DNA from 3 places in the Paraburkholderia flava genome. Region 1 is predicted to be linked to each of the others. Evidence: predicted binding sites of a transcription regulator. Region 1 holds the regulator's gene; each other region holds the start of a gene.
What was found. The regulator HrcA, encoded in region 1, represses chaperone genes, less so after heat shock. The targets are predictions, from matches to a motif close to TTAGCACTCNNNNNNNNNGAGTGCTAA.
Positions count from the first base shown of each region.

Region 2: the regulator HrcA is predicted to act here: its motif matches at 1,299-1,325, upstream of groES (co-chaperone GroES).
Region 3: the regulator HrcA is predicted to act here: its motif matches at 1,812-1,838, upstream of rpoH (RNA polymerase sigma factor RpoH).

Region 1 covers NZ_SMRO01000003.1:877,728-882,491, forward strand. Annotated here, with positions in the region: gene E1748_RS26460 (NAD kinase) at 1-836, opposite strand, end outside; gene hrcA (heat-inducible transcriptional repressor HrcA) at 1,155-2,174, shown strand; gene hemH (ferrochelatase) at 2,319-3,386, shown strand; gene E1748_RS26475 (RNA-binding S4 domain-containing protein) at 3,451-3,858, shown strand; gene grpE (nucleotide exchange factor GrpE) at 4,347-4,764, shown strand, end outside.
Region 2 covers NZ_SMRO01000004.1:438,320-443,083, forward strand. Annotated here, with positions in the region: gene groL (chaperonin GroEL) at 1-900, opposite strand, end outside; gene groES (co-chaperone GroES) at 942-1,232, opposite strand; gene E1748_RS29980 (glycosyltransferase) at 2,149-3,474, shown strand; gene E1748_RS29985 (hypothetical protein) at 3,952-4,425, shown strand; gene E1748_RS29990 (RNA polymerase sigma factor) at 4,642-4,764, shown strand, end outside.
Region 3 covers NZ_SMRO01000003.1:675,116-679,879, forward strand. Annotated here, with positions in the region: gene E1748_RS25505 (cytochrome ubiquinol oxidase subunit I) at 1-271, opposite strand, end outside; gene cydP (cytochrome oxidase putative small subunit CydP) at 261-521, opposite strand; gene rpoH (RNA polymerase sigma factor RpoH) at 805-1,740, opposite strand; gene E1748_RS25520 (acyloxyacyl hydrolase) at 2,117-2,680, shown strand; gene E1748_RS25525 (nuclear transport factor 2 family protein) at 2,728-3,111, shown strand; gene leuA (2-isopropylmalate synthase) at 3,293-4,764, opposite strand, start outside.

The DNA of each region.
Region 1 (4,764 bases):
TAATAGCTGTAGCCGACCGGATGCAGGAACGGCACCGTGTGACGCGAGCGGCGCACCTCGATCGTGTCGCTGAGTTCGAGCGCGGTGAACGACTGCATGTCGAAGTTCACGTTGACGTCGCGGCCGGACACGATCTGGATGCTCACCTTCGAGTCGTCCGGCAGCACGATCGGCCGGTTGGACAGCGAGTGCGGCGCGATCGGCACGAGCACGAGTCCCTGCAGTTGAGGATGCAGGATCGGCCCCTGCGACGACAGCGCGTACGCGGTCGACCCCGTCGGCGTCGCGACGATCAGACCGTCCGAGCGCTGGTTGTACATGAAGCGGCCGTCCACCGACACGCGCAGCTCCGCCATCCCCGAAAAGCCGCTACGGTTCACGACGACGTCGTTGAATGCGAGCGCGTGATAGATCGGATCGCCGTCGCGCATGATGCGCGCTTCGAGCAGCGTGCGCTCCTCGCGTTCGAAGCTGCCCGCGAGCATTTGCGGGATGGCCTCGTACATGTCCGAGATCGGGATGTCGGTGATGAAGCCGAGCCGGCCGTGATTGATACCGATCAGCGGTGTGCGATACGGCGCCAGTTGCCGGCCGATGCCGAGCATCGTGCCGTCGCCGCCCAGCACCACCGCGACGTCGGCGCGTGCGCCGATCTCCGCGGGCCGCAGCGCGGGGTAACCGGACGCGCCGATTTCGGCAGCGGTGTTCGCCTCGAACACGATGTCGAAGCCGCGCTTCTCGATGCACGCGGCGAGCGCCATCAGCGGCTCGCCGATGCCGGGCGTGTTGCTGCGCCCGATGAGCGCAACGGTCCTGAACTGGCTGGTAACTTGCATGCCGGCATTACACCATAGGTGGGTTCCGAAAAGAACCGTTGCCGCCCCCATTGGTGCCCTGTCTTCCGGCACGTGCAGGACGGGCACCGGCGGCTGTGCCGGTCATCGCGCCGATTGCCGCGCGGGCCACGTTATTCCCGGCTTGTGCGATACCGATTGTCGTTAGAATGGTGAAGCTTCGATGACAACGGGCGTTGCCCGTTCGCCCGGCGCGGCTGCGTGCGGGTGCGCAGCGCCGGGCCGAGGTTCGTCGGGCCACGAGGACGTCGGCCTTTCCGTCATATCGTTCGTCGCGCCATTGAGCTAAAATTTTTCTCCATGCTAGATCCTCGCGCACAAACGCTCCTCAAAACCCTGATCGAACGCTACATCGCGGAAGGTCAGCCGGTCGGCTCGCGCACGCTGTCCCGTTATTCCGGGCTGGAACTGAGCCCGGCGACGATCCGCAACGTGATGTCCGATCTCGAGGAACTGGGACTCGTGGCCAGTCCGCACACGTCGGCTGGGCGGATCCCTACGCCGCGCGGATACCGGCTGTTCGTCGATACGATGTTGACGGTCGAATCCGCCGCTGACGAAGAAGCGGTCACGCGCGCAGTCAAGACCACGCTGCAGGCGGGCGAGCCGCAGAAGATCGTCGCGGCGGCCGCGAGCGTGCTGTCCAGTCTGTCGCAGTTCGCGGGTGTCGTGCTGACGCCGCGTCGCAGCCATGTGTTCAAGCAGATCGAGTTCATGCGGCTGTCGGACAAGCGCATCCTGCTCATCATCGTGACGCCCGAAGGCGACGTGCAGAACCGGATCATGGCGACGCAGCGCGACTTCTCGCCGTCCGAACTGATCGAGGCATCCAATTACATCAACGCGCATTTCGCCGGACTGTCGTTCGACGACGTGCGCCGCCGGCTGCGCGAAGAAATCGACACGCTGCGCAGCGACATGACCACACTGATGCACGCGGCCGTCACCGCGAGCACCGAAGAATCCGACACAGGCGAGACGGTGCTGATCTCCGGCGAGCGCAATCTGCTCGAAGTGGCGGACCTTTCGTCCGACATGGCGCGGCTGCGCAAACTGTTCGATGTGTTCGACCAAAAGACCAGCCTCCTTCAGTTGCTCGACGTATCGAGTCACGCGCAGGGCGTGCAGATCTTCATCGGCGGCGAGTCGACGCTCGTGCCGATCGAGGAAATGAGCGTGGTGACCGCGCCGTATGAAGTGAACGGGAAGATCGTCGGCACGCTCGGCGTGATCGGCCCGACCCGCATGGCGTACAACCGCGTGATCCCGATCGTCGACATCACCGCGCGGCTGCTGTCGTTGACGCTTAGTCAGCAATAGACGCTGCGCTCTTCGGTTCGTATAGATAGTGCGCGCGGCGCCGGCCGCCGCCAATCGGCCGGACGGCCAGGTGGCCGGCCCGAAGCGCGCCGCTATAATGATCCCTTTCGCCCCCACTCCGCAGTACGCGGTTGACTGTTGCCTATGCGTTTCGATCTCGAGCGGCCGTCGCAATCCGCTGCCCATCGCGTGGGCGTGCTGCTGATCAATCTCGGTACGCCGGATGCGCCGACGCCCCGTGCAGTGCGCCGTTATCTCGCGCAGTTTCTGTCCGACCCGCGCGTCGTCGAAATTCCGGCGCTGCTGTGGCAGATCATCCTGCGCGTGCTGATCCTGCCGTTTCGCGGCCGGTCGTCGGCGAAGAAGTACGCGGCGGTCTGGATGCCCGAGGGTTCGCCGCTGCGCGTGCACACCGAAAAGCAGGTCGATGCGCTGCGCCAGCTGCTGCACGCGAACGGCTACACGACGCTCGTCGAGTACGCGATGCGCTACGGCACGCCCGGCATTCCGGCGATGCTGAACCAGTTGAAGCTCGCGGGCGCCGAGCGCGTGCTGCTGATGCCGATGTACCCACAGTACTCGTCGTCGACCACGGCCACCGCATTCGATGACGCGTTCGCCGCGCTGCGCCGCATGCGCAACCAGCTCGAGATCCGCACCGTGCGTCACTACGCGGATCACCCCGCGTACATCGCCGCGCTCGCTGCGCAGGTTCACCACTACTGGCATACACACGGCCGTCCCGATTTCTCGGCCGGCGACAAACTCGTGCTGAGTTTCCACGGCGTGCCGCGCCGTACGCTGGATCTCGGCGATCCGTATCACGACCAGTGCCAGCAAACCGCCTCGCTGCTGATGCATGCGCTCGAACTGACGCCGGTCGAATGCCGCGTGACGTTTCAGTCGCGCTTCGGCAAGGCCGAATGGCTGCAGCCGTACACCGCACCGACGCTGAAGGAACTGGGCGCGGCGGGCGTGCGGCGTGCCGACGTGTTCTGCCCGGGCTTCACGGCTGACTGTCTCGAGACGATCGAAGAAATCGGTATCGAGGTGCGCGACGAGTTCGTGCATGCGGGCGGCAAGGAGTTTCACCGGATTCCGTGCGTGAACAACGCGCCTGCATGGATCGCGGCGCTCGGTGAGATCGTCGCGGTCAATCTGCAGGGCTGGCCAGTTCAGGCGGCGCAGCCGCACGGCGTCGCGACGACATGAATGCCTTCGCCATGACATCGCGCGCAGGCATGCTATCTGCGTTGGGTTGCGTCCGGAGCATCCGATGAACTACAGGATTTCGACGGACCCCGGCGCGCGGCTGCGCATCGACAAATGGTTATGGGCGGCGCGCCTCTTCAAGACCCGTTCGCTGGCAGCGGACGCAGTGGAGAAAGGCCGGGTGCGGATCGGCGGTCTGACTGTGAAGCCGGCGAAGGAAGTGCGGGTCGGCGACCGGGTCGAGGTCGAGATCGAACACGCGGTCTGGCAGCTGGACGTGCTGGGTCTGTGCGACGTGCGCGGTCCGGCCAGCATCGCGCAGACGCTATATACAGAGACAGTGGAAGGAAAAGCGAAGCGGCTGCTGGAACTGGAGCGCCGCAAGACGTATCGCGAACCGGCCGCCGCGTTTCACGGCCGGCCGACCAAGCGGGACCGGCGAACTATCGACAAACTTTCAGGTGGGGATTGAACAGCTGCTCCATCGTCGCGTGCACGCTACCGTATTCGGTCGTGCTGTCGGTGACGGCGCCGGACATGCAGATGGTCGTGGTACCCGCGACGAGTACCAAGGCGACCACGGATATTGCAAAGGTCAGTTTCACTGGTACCTCCTGAATGCACAGGATGGAAACGGGCAATTGAAAAATGATGGCTCGGCGTAAGGTTAGGGTAAACGTGCCTTTTCCTACGCTTGGATGGAGTTTAGGCCAGTCGCGAGGCAGGCTCAATCTCAATCTGATGAAGCTTGGGTAATGGTTGTAACGGGCCGTTTCCGCGGCACGGTTGAAGTGCAAAAAGCGCCGTCGGATGGCTTGAAAATGCCGTTTTTGCGCCCATCTGCACCGGCAGTGAGCGCAACGACGTCGCGCCGTGACAACACGGCAATGCGAGGGCAGCGACGACATTGGCTGCCTTGTCTTTGCTTCTGTTTTTATATTTCTAATGACTTTCAGCGACATGGAAAACACGCAAGAGAATCCGGCGGGGCAGAATCCTGCTCCCGCCGCCGACGCCGAGCGCCAGGCCGCCGAGGCCGCTGCCGCCCAGCAGCAGGAACCCGCGGACGCGGCGAACGAAACCGCCGCCGCGCTCGCCGAGGCTCAGGTGAAGATCGCCGAGTTGCAGGAAAGCTTCCTGCGCGCGCGCGCCGAGACCGAGAACGTGCGCCGCCGCGCGCAGGAAGACGTCACGAAGGCCCACAAGTTCGCGATCGAAAACTTCGCCGAGCATCTGCTGCCGGTGGTCGACAGCCTCGAGGCTGCACTCGTCCATTCGTCGGACGATCTGGTGAAGGTTCGCGAAGGCGTCGAGCTGACGCTGCGCCAGCTCACGGGTGCGCTCGAGAAAGGTCGCGTCGTGCCGATCGATCCGGTCG
Region 2 (4,764 bases), on a different contig from region 1:
GACCTGACCACCGGTCAGGATAGCGATGTCTTCCAGCATTGCCTTACGACGATCGCCGAAGCCAGGCGCCTTCACGGCAACGGTCTTCAGGATACCGCGGATGTTGTTCACCACCAGCGTAGCCAGCGCTTCGCCTTCGACGTCTTCAGCGATGATCAGCAGCGGACGGCCAGCCTTAGCAACTTGCTCGAGTACCGGCAGCAGATCGCGGATGTTCGAGACCTTCTTGTCGTGCAGCAGCACGAACGGGTTCTCGAGCACGGCAACTTGCTTGTCCGGGTTGTTGATGAAGTACGGCGACAGATAGCCGCGGTCGAATTGCATGCCTTCGACAACGTCCAGCTCGTCTTGCAGCGACTTGCCGTCTTCGACGGTGATGACGCCTTCCTTGCCGACCTTGTCCATCGCTTCAGCAATGCGATCGCCGATCGACGTGTCGCTGTTTGCCGAGATCGCGCCGACCTGGGCGATTTCCTTGTTGGTCGTGCACGGCTTGCTGATCTTGCGCAGTTCTTCGATCGCTGCGGCCACGGCCTTGTCGATGCCGCGCTTCAGGTCCATCGGGTTCATGCCCGATGCGACGTACTTCATGCCTTCGCGAACGATCGATTGTGCGAGGACCGTTGCGGTCGTCGTACCGTCGCCGGCGTTGTCGCTGGTCCTGGAAGCAACTTCCTTGACCATTTGCGCGCCCATGTTCTGAAGCTTGTCCTTCAGTTCGATTTCCTTCGCGACCGACACACCGTCCTTGGTGATCGTCGGGCCGCCGAAGCTGCGTTCGAGCACGACATTGCGACCCTTCGGGCCCAGCGTGACCTTCACAGCGTTCGCGAGGATGTTCACGCCTTCGACCATCTTGGCACGGGCCGAATCACCGAATACGACGTCTTTAGCTGCCATCTTCTAACTCCTTGAATTCTGGGAATAACCGGACGCAAAAATTACTTCTGCACCACGGCCATGATGTCTTCTTCGCGCATCACGAGCAGTTCGTTGCCGTCGACCTTGACGGTCTGGCCTGCGTACTTGCCGAACAGGACGCGGTCGCCGACTTTCACGTCGAGCGCGATCTGGGCGCCCTTGTCGTCACGCTTGCCCGGGCCGACGGCCAGAATTTCGCCTTGATCCGGCTTTTCCGCTGCGGCTTCGGGGATCACGATGCCCGACGCGGTCTTGGTTTCCTGATCCAGACGCTTGACGATCACGCGATCATGCAAAGGACGAAGGTTCATAACACTCCTCTCATTGAGACTGAAGAACACCGAGAAACCCGACTGGCGGGCCAGCCGGCAATGTTGTTAGCACTCTCGTGCAGTGAGTGCCAATTATATGGACGAGGGATGACAAATTCAAGAACTGGGTGAGGGGTGGGGTCTGCTGAGGCTGGAACCCTGTTCGCCCGGGTTTGAACTCGCAAGACGGGCAAACGCGCGAATATGCTGAATAACTTCCCGCAAAAACAATGATTTACCGGTAAATCAATCGGTTACTTGCCCACATCACCGGCCGAAAGCGAAACCCGTCCCGATGCGGGCCATCCGCGAAAGCGGGCCCGTCCAGACTCCCCAGGGGAAACCCTGGCAGCCCGATCGAATCGAGTCTGTACGTTGCGGTTCGATACTCGCCCCCTACCCAGACACCAGAGTCACCGTTTCTTATGTGCTCGGATTCGGCCCCACGCGCGTCGTGTCCACCGACATCAAGCGCAGCGATCAGCGATGACGTCATTCAACTAGCCCGACCTTTGCGCACGCGATCCGCTTAACCAGGCGTGACCGCGGATCACATCACGCACGCACGTTCAAAGAACCGCACGAGCATCGTGCGATCGATGCCGAACACAATTCACCGCAGCAGGACCTACAGGCTCTTGTCGACACGATGACGACGTCGAGAATTTACGTTCGACGCGCAGACTCATCGCGAAAGCAACACCGCCCTTCCATCGAAGAAACAGCGTCACTTCCCTGCGGTTCATCCGAAAGCCTGGTTGTGAAAAACATGTGACTCCAGCGTCGCAAGTTCACGGGCAAAGAAAGCGGAATAACTCACCCAGCCCAGATGTTTAACGATGGAGCCCGCAGCGCCGACGCCGGCTGCGACTTCATCAACATTGCCGGCTATCGAGCCGCATGTTCAAGGAACACCATGAAAGTTCTTCTTGCCTCAGCCCCTGTTACCGGGCACGTCAATCCATTGCTGGTGGTCGCGCGAATGCTGAAAGACGCGGGACACGAAACCGCGCTTTACACCGGCTCGATATTCGGTAAAAAGGCGCGGGCTGCGGGGATCGGTTTCTACTCGCTCCCCGCCGACGTCGATTTCGATCTGACCGACGTCGACGCAGCCTTCCCGGAATTGCAACTACATCCGCCCGGCTTGCAGCGAGTGCTTTACGCGTTCAAGCACGTCTTTGCCGACGCGATACCGTCGCAGTTCCGTGGACTCGAAGCCGTGCTGCGCGAGTTCCCCGCCGATCTGATCGTGCACGAAACGGCCTTCTTCGGCGTGCTGCCGTTATTGCTCGGCGCGCGCGCTTCGCGTCCCGCCAGTGCGTGTCTGAGCATCTCCACAACTCCACTGTCCCGCGAGGACGGCGCTCCCTGGGGACCAGGCCTGCCCCCGGCCGCGAATGCTGCTCAACGCGAACAGTACCTGGCGACCGCAGCGCACGTCGACAGCGTATTGACCACCCCGTCGCGGGAACACACCGACCGCATTCTCGACGATCTCGGCGTACACAAGAAGCTCCCTGCGTCGCTGCTGGAATCTTCGGCCTTGCTCTCCGATCTGATTCTTCAACCGTGTGGTCCAGGTTTCGAATTTCCGTATCGCGAGCCGTCCGGAAAGAAGGTGCACTTCATCGGCCCGCTGCTTCCGGATGGCGTCGGAGACATTCCGCCGCAGGTGGAAGAAGCGCGCAAGGCGGGTCGTCGCATCGTGCTCGTTAGCCAGGGAACGATTGCCAACTACGATCTCGGGCTGCTCGCCGCACCGGTGATTCAGGCGCTCGGCAACGACGACGACAAGCTCATTCTCGTGACGACGGGCGGTCTGCCGGTCGACCGCATACCGTGCCCGTTGAGCTCGAATACCGTAGCGATGACGCACCTGAATTTCCAGAAGATTTTTCCGTACGTCGATGTACTCGTCGCGTTGGGCGGGTATGGAACCGTGACGCAGGCCCTCAGTTGCGGCGTGCCGATGGTGCTGGCCGGCGTCACGGAGGACAAGCCGGAGATCGCTGCACGCGTCGCGTGGACAGGCAGCGGCATCCGGCTCGACACCGCGACGCCGAGCGTAGCCGATTTGCGTGAATCGATTGCGCGCGTGTTGTCGGATCCTGCGTATCGCGCGAACGCGAAGCGGCTTGCGCTTGAATTCACCGCGCTCGATGGAGCACGTGAAGTGCCGCGTCTGCTTGAAGCGCTGGTGGCTGATCGTCTGTCTGCCGCAGATAGCGTTACATCTTAACGGGTCCTGCATCGGCGACGATTAGCGTCACTGCATGCGCGACACGTACCTCGGTGTAAACCTGGCGACAGGTCACCGAGGTCGATCTCTGCACCCTCGATGCCGCACTACGCGCGCGTTGACTCTGCACGTTCGGTCATGCGCGTCGTTCATGTACACGCTTCATTTTTCTTCGCCATCGCTCGCGGTCCTTCATCGAAATTTTCGCCGCCCCAGGCATCGCATCGCTGAATTCACGCAGCCCTCTCTACAGTGGAAGCAAGTCAATCCGTCGGTCGTGCTGTCCACTTTCAATGCGTTTCGAACACAAACATTTCTCGTCGAAAAGAAGGATCCATCGCGCCTTCTCCCCCTCACGAAATAACACGACATCGCTGGAATAGTATCGACGCGCTGGCTGTTAACCGAAGCAATCCGAAATGCATCGTCGACGATTCACGTCGCCACCGACACCGATAGCTTCGAGGTAACGCGAGCATGAAGCAGACACATCGCAGCAACTCAGGCGCGACCTGTTCAACTCATAGATTCAGTCATCCATTTCATGACGACATGTCCTGGCTACCCAGGATCCCAAATTTTTTCGCGAAGTCTTCGGATCTGGAAATAGCGTCCAAACGCGCAGGCCGCCTGATCCTGATCGCAACGATCGTTTGGGCATTCGTCGAGCTTCCATTCGAATTGCTTGCTGCGCAAAACTCGAGCTCGGCTGCGTTGCTGCTGCTCGAAACGGTCCTGTCTGCATTGGTCGGTTTGCTGACGCTTCACGAGGTCGCATGGGCAAGGTTGGCATTCCTGTTCGTATGCGGCACGAGCATCGTGGTCATCGCGTCGGGTCTCGCAACGGAGATCCGGTTCTTCCCCGTCTGGTCCACGCTCTCGCTCATCGAACTGATCGCAAAGATCGGCTCGTTCGTTCTGGTTTGTCGCAACAGAGCTGGATCGGCATAACTCGTCCCATTGTCCGATTCCCCATGCAGGACCGATCGTGCTCGCTACGTGTCGTGGCGTCATGAGTCCTCATGCCTCTTGTTGCATCGAGCAACAGGATCGATCGCAAGCATTGCGCAGCTTGCGAACCACTGCGGACGACACCAAGCGACGCACGAATACGCGCTCCCGCTTGCACCGGTTGACGGTACAAAAGACGCGCAAGGAACGGTGTAGATGACGACCGAAGACGACTTCCATCAATTGCTCGCCCGTCTGCGACCGAGGCTCCGTTCATACGCATTACGCCTGTGCAACGATCGTCACGACGCCGAGGATCTGCTGCAACGGAGTTGCCTT
Region 3 (4,764 bases), 200 kb from region 1:
CGACGTAATGCGAGTAATACGACCAGTTCGTGCCGAACTGGAATTCGAGCGTGAGGCCGGTGGTCACGCCCATCGCGAAGTTAATCCCGAAGAGCTTGCCCCAGAACTGCGTCATGTCCTTGTAGATCTGCTTGCCGGTCATCACGTAGACCGACTCCATGATGACGAGCAGCCAGGAGAGACCGAGCGTCAGCGGAACGAACAGGAAGTGGTAGAGCGCCGTGACGCCGAACTGGAGGCGCGAAAGATCGACGACTTCGCTAGTGGGCATGCTGGTCTCCCTGGGGCGGAGTGGGGGCGGGCACGGACAGCAGCGCCTGTGCGACCTGCGCGGGCGGCAACGACATGTTGTCCGCCTGCGGATGATTGAAGAACGCGTACTTGAGAATCATCAGCAAGATGAACTTGATGACGAGCACGATGACGATGTCGCGTGCGAAGGTCGGACCGCGCGCCCATGCGGCAAACCGGCTGCGCAGTGCGAGGCGGGATGGGGGACGGCGATCGAGCGAAAGGGTCATGGTCGGTGGTGCGACTACCTGACGGGTACATCTGCGAAGCCGGACGATCGTTGTCCGGCGCGGCATGCATGACTGATTCTAGAAGCAGCGTCGCGGGGTGCGCGCATCGCGCAGTGCGGCAAAGGGTCGCGAGCGGACGTCTGCGATGAAACTAATACAAGTATTGTCGAGCCAAGTCAATCGCGCAGCGGATCGCATTACGGCGTGCAGAAAAAAGCCCCGCCGTCTTGCGAGGGCGGGGCTTGCTTGTGTTGCAGCTAATGCGCAATTAGCGCGCGATGCGTTATGCGTATTCGTTCAACGCGCTGCGCATCTTCTTCATTGCGCTGGCTTCGATCTGGCGGATACGTTCCGCCGACACACCGAATTCGTCGGCGAGTTCGTGCAGCGTCGAGCCACCCGAACCGTCGTCGTCGACATGCAGCCAGCGTGCCTCGATGATGCGACGGCTACGTGCGTCGAGCGATTCGAGCGCGGTGGCGATCCCTTCGCTTTGCAGCTTGTCGCGCTGGCGCGATGCGAGCACGGCGGTCGGCTCGTTGTGCGAGTCGGCCAGATAGGCGATCGGCGCGTACGACTCTTCGCCGTCCTCGACCTGGCCTTCGAGCGCGACGTCGCCGCCGGACAGCCGCGTTTCCATCTCCGCGACTTCCTCGCGCTTCACGTTCAGCTCTTTGGCGAGGCCTTCGATCTCTTCGGGCGTGAACGCCTGCAACCCTTGCTTGTGACTACGCAGGTTGAAGAACAGCTTGCGTTGCGCCTTCGTGGTCGCGACCTTCACCGTGCGCCAGTTGCGCAGGATGTATTCGTGGATCTCGGCCTTGATCCAGTGCATCGCGTACGACACGAGACGCACGTTCTGCGTCGGATCGAAGCGCTTCACGGCCTTCATCAGGCCGATGTTGCCTTCCTGGATCAGGTCGGCATGCGGCAGCCCGTAGCCGAGGTAGTTACGTGCGATCGACACGACAAGCCGCAGGTGCGACAGCACCATCTTGCGGGCCGAGTCGAGATTGTTCTGCTCGCGAAATTCGGTGGCGAACTGGCGTTCTTCCGCCGGCGTCAGCATCGGGATCCGGTTGACGGCCTGGATGTAGGCGTCGATGTTGCCCAGCTGGCCGGGCAACATCGAAAATTGCGCGAGCGCCAGTGCACCTGCCGGAGCGGCCTTAGCCGACGACGGGCTCAGAGTACTCGGGAGGGTCATTGCGTTGCTCACGTGAAAAACTCCTTCGGAATCAGCAAAAAGCAGCAAAAAAGCTCAGTCGGAAAACGACTTCACGGTGGATGTTAGCACTCTCAATATCCGAGTGCTAACACTTAGAGTCCGTGGGGTCATCGAGGTTCCCCTCTACCTATTGAAATTTGAAGATCAATAGCATTGTACCCCTTCTGCAGTTTTCCCGCGTTGGGCGTAGCATTTACCCGCGAAGGGCATCCCACCTTTCAATAACCTGCGATTTTTTCGGAATTTGAAGGAGCTATTTGCCGGATTCGGCCGGTTGCCGGGCGGCTCGTTCCTTGCTCGATGCTCCAGAATAACGGCTTCCTTCCCCTCGGCGGCTTATCGGTCCACCGGGTAACAAGAGGTGTTCATGAAGAAAAAGAACTGCGCCGCACGTGGTCTGACACTGAAAATTTCACTGTTTGCGGGCCTGCTGGCGGCGTCTGGTTTGGCCAGCGCCGACCAGTTTGGCGTGCAGATCGCAGGAGGCGTCGCGGATCACCACGTGCGCAAGCTCGACCTCGGCGTCGTGTGGGATCCGGGTTTGAACTGGTGGTACATCGGCGACTGGCATTTCAGTCTGATCGGCGAAGCGCACGCCGCGTGGTGGCATACCGACGAAGGCAACGTCCACGAGAACGTCGGCGAATTCGGCGTGACGCCGGTGGTGCGTTTCATCAAGGGGTCGGGCGCGATCCGTCCGTATTTCGAAGCGGGCGTCGGCGTGCGGTTACTCACGAGCCCGACGATCTCCAGTCGCTACACGCTCAGCTCGGCGTTCCAGTTCGCCGACATGGTCGGTGTGGGCGCGCAGTTCGGCAATCGTCAGCAGTATCAGGTCGGCTATCGCTTCCAGCACGTTTCCAACGCCAGTATCAAAGAGCCGAATCCTGGTATAAATTTCAGCCAGCTATATTTGCAATATAACTTCTGACGACCGCGGCCGGATGACGGCCCTTGTCGGTGCAAAGGGGTCGAGCAATGGCGGCAAAGGTGATCGACGCGATCCGCGAACTTGAGCGCGACCGCTTTCGGGCGATGGTCGACGGCGATGGGCCGTTGCTGGATTCGCTGCTTTCCGACACCGTGAGCTACGTGCACACGAACGGCAAGCGCGAGACCAAGCGGCAGTTCATCGACGCGATCACCGCGGGCCGCCGTCGCTACCGGCAGATCGAGATCCAGTCGCAGGAGGTGATGCCGGTCGGACGCGAGACCTGCGTCGTGACCGGCCGCGCGCTGATCGAGATGGAAGCGAATAACGGCGCGCTGCTGTTTCCTATCGCGTACACGGCCATCCAGGCGCAGGAGGGTGGCCAGTGGCGGCTCGTGGCGTGGCAGGCGACTCGCTGCGCGATCGAATGATCGCGTGACTGTGTGTTGAAGGGGCGGGACGGCGGCTGAAGCGTGTCGGCTTTTTGACCCGGTCCGCCTTGTGGGCGGATTGCCTGTGTCGGCTGCCTGTTGTGCGGCCGGCGTTGTCCCTTGGGTGTGCTTTCTTGCTGCTTCTCTTTACTTCAGCGGTGGCTCGGAGTGAGGCATCGCTTTACGCGGCTGCCCGTTGATCGACCGCCGGCCACGCCGCGCGATTGACCGCGCTGACCACTGCATCCAGGGCAGCCGCTTCCGGCGCATCGCCGATCCCGACGCCATATCTCACCGCCTGTCCACCGACCCGGCAACCGACGAATACGGCTGTGCGCCCGTCGGCCGTCTGCACGCTTTCGCACGACGTCACGTCGACGCTCTCGCCCGATGCCGCCGCGATAGCCCGCGCGACCCGTCGTGCGTGTGTATCGTCGGCGCGCTGGCCGACCGTTTCCTCGGCACCACTTTGTACAGACGATACGTCGACGTCACGGCCTTCCCAGCGCATCGCACCTTCCGCGCCACGGCCCGCCGGTCCGACGGTCTTGAGATATTCGCCTGCGAACAGCGCGCAGATCGCGTCGCCGGTCATCTCGGCGCCTGACCTGTCCGCAGCGGCCTGCACGGCCTGGCTGAATTCGATCTGCACGCGACGCGGCGGCGCGAAGCCCATCCCGCGCTCGAGCAGGAAGGTCGTACCACCCTTACCCGACTGGCTGTTCACGCGGATCACCGCGTCGTAGCTGCGACCGACGTCGGCGGGATCGACGGGCAGGTAGGGCACTTCCCAGATCGCGTCGGGCGCCTGCTGCGCGAGGCCCTTGCGGATCGCATCCTGATGCGATCCCGAAAACGCCGTGTACACGAGGTCGCCCGCATACGGATGACGCGGATGCACGGGCAGCCGGTTGCAACGCTCGACGACACCGCGTACCGCATCGATGTCGGAAAAATCGAGACCGGGGTCGATGCCCTGCGTGTAGAGGTTCATCGCGAGCGTGACGAGATCGACGTTGCCGGTGCGCTCGCCGTTGCCGAACAGGCAGCCTTCGATGCGATCCGCGCCCGCGAGCAGCGCGAGTTCGGCAGCGGCGACCGCCGTGCCGCGATCGTTATGCGGATGCACCGACAGCACGATGCTGTCGCGATAACCGATATTGCGATCCATCCATTCGATCTGGTCCGCGTAGACGTTCGGCGTCGCGGCTTCGACGGTGGCCGGCAGGTTGACGATCATCTTGTGATCGCGCGTCGGGCGCCACGTCTGCGCGACCGCGTCGCACACTTCGCGCGCGAACGACAGCTCGGTCATGCTGAAGGTTTCGGGGGAGTACTGGTAGGTCCAGTGTGTATACGGACGGGCATCGGCGTACTGCCGGATCAACCGCGTACCCTCGACAGCCAGTGCCTTCACCTCGGACTGCGACTGGTTGAAAACGATGCGCCGGAACGACGGGCAGATCGCGTTGTACAGATGGACGATCGCGCGTGGCGCGCCTTCGAGCGCATCGAACGTGCGTGCGATCAGGTCTTCGCGTGACTGCACGAGCACTTCGATCGTCACGTCGTCGGGAATGCGGCGTTCGACGATCAGCTTGCGGACGAAATCGAAGTCGGTCTGCGACGCGGACGGAAATCCGACTTCGATTT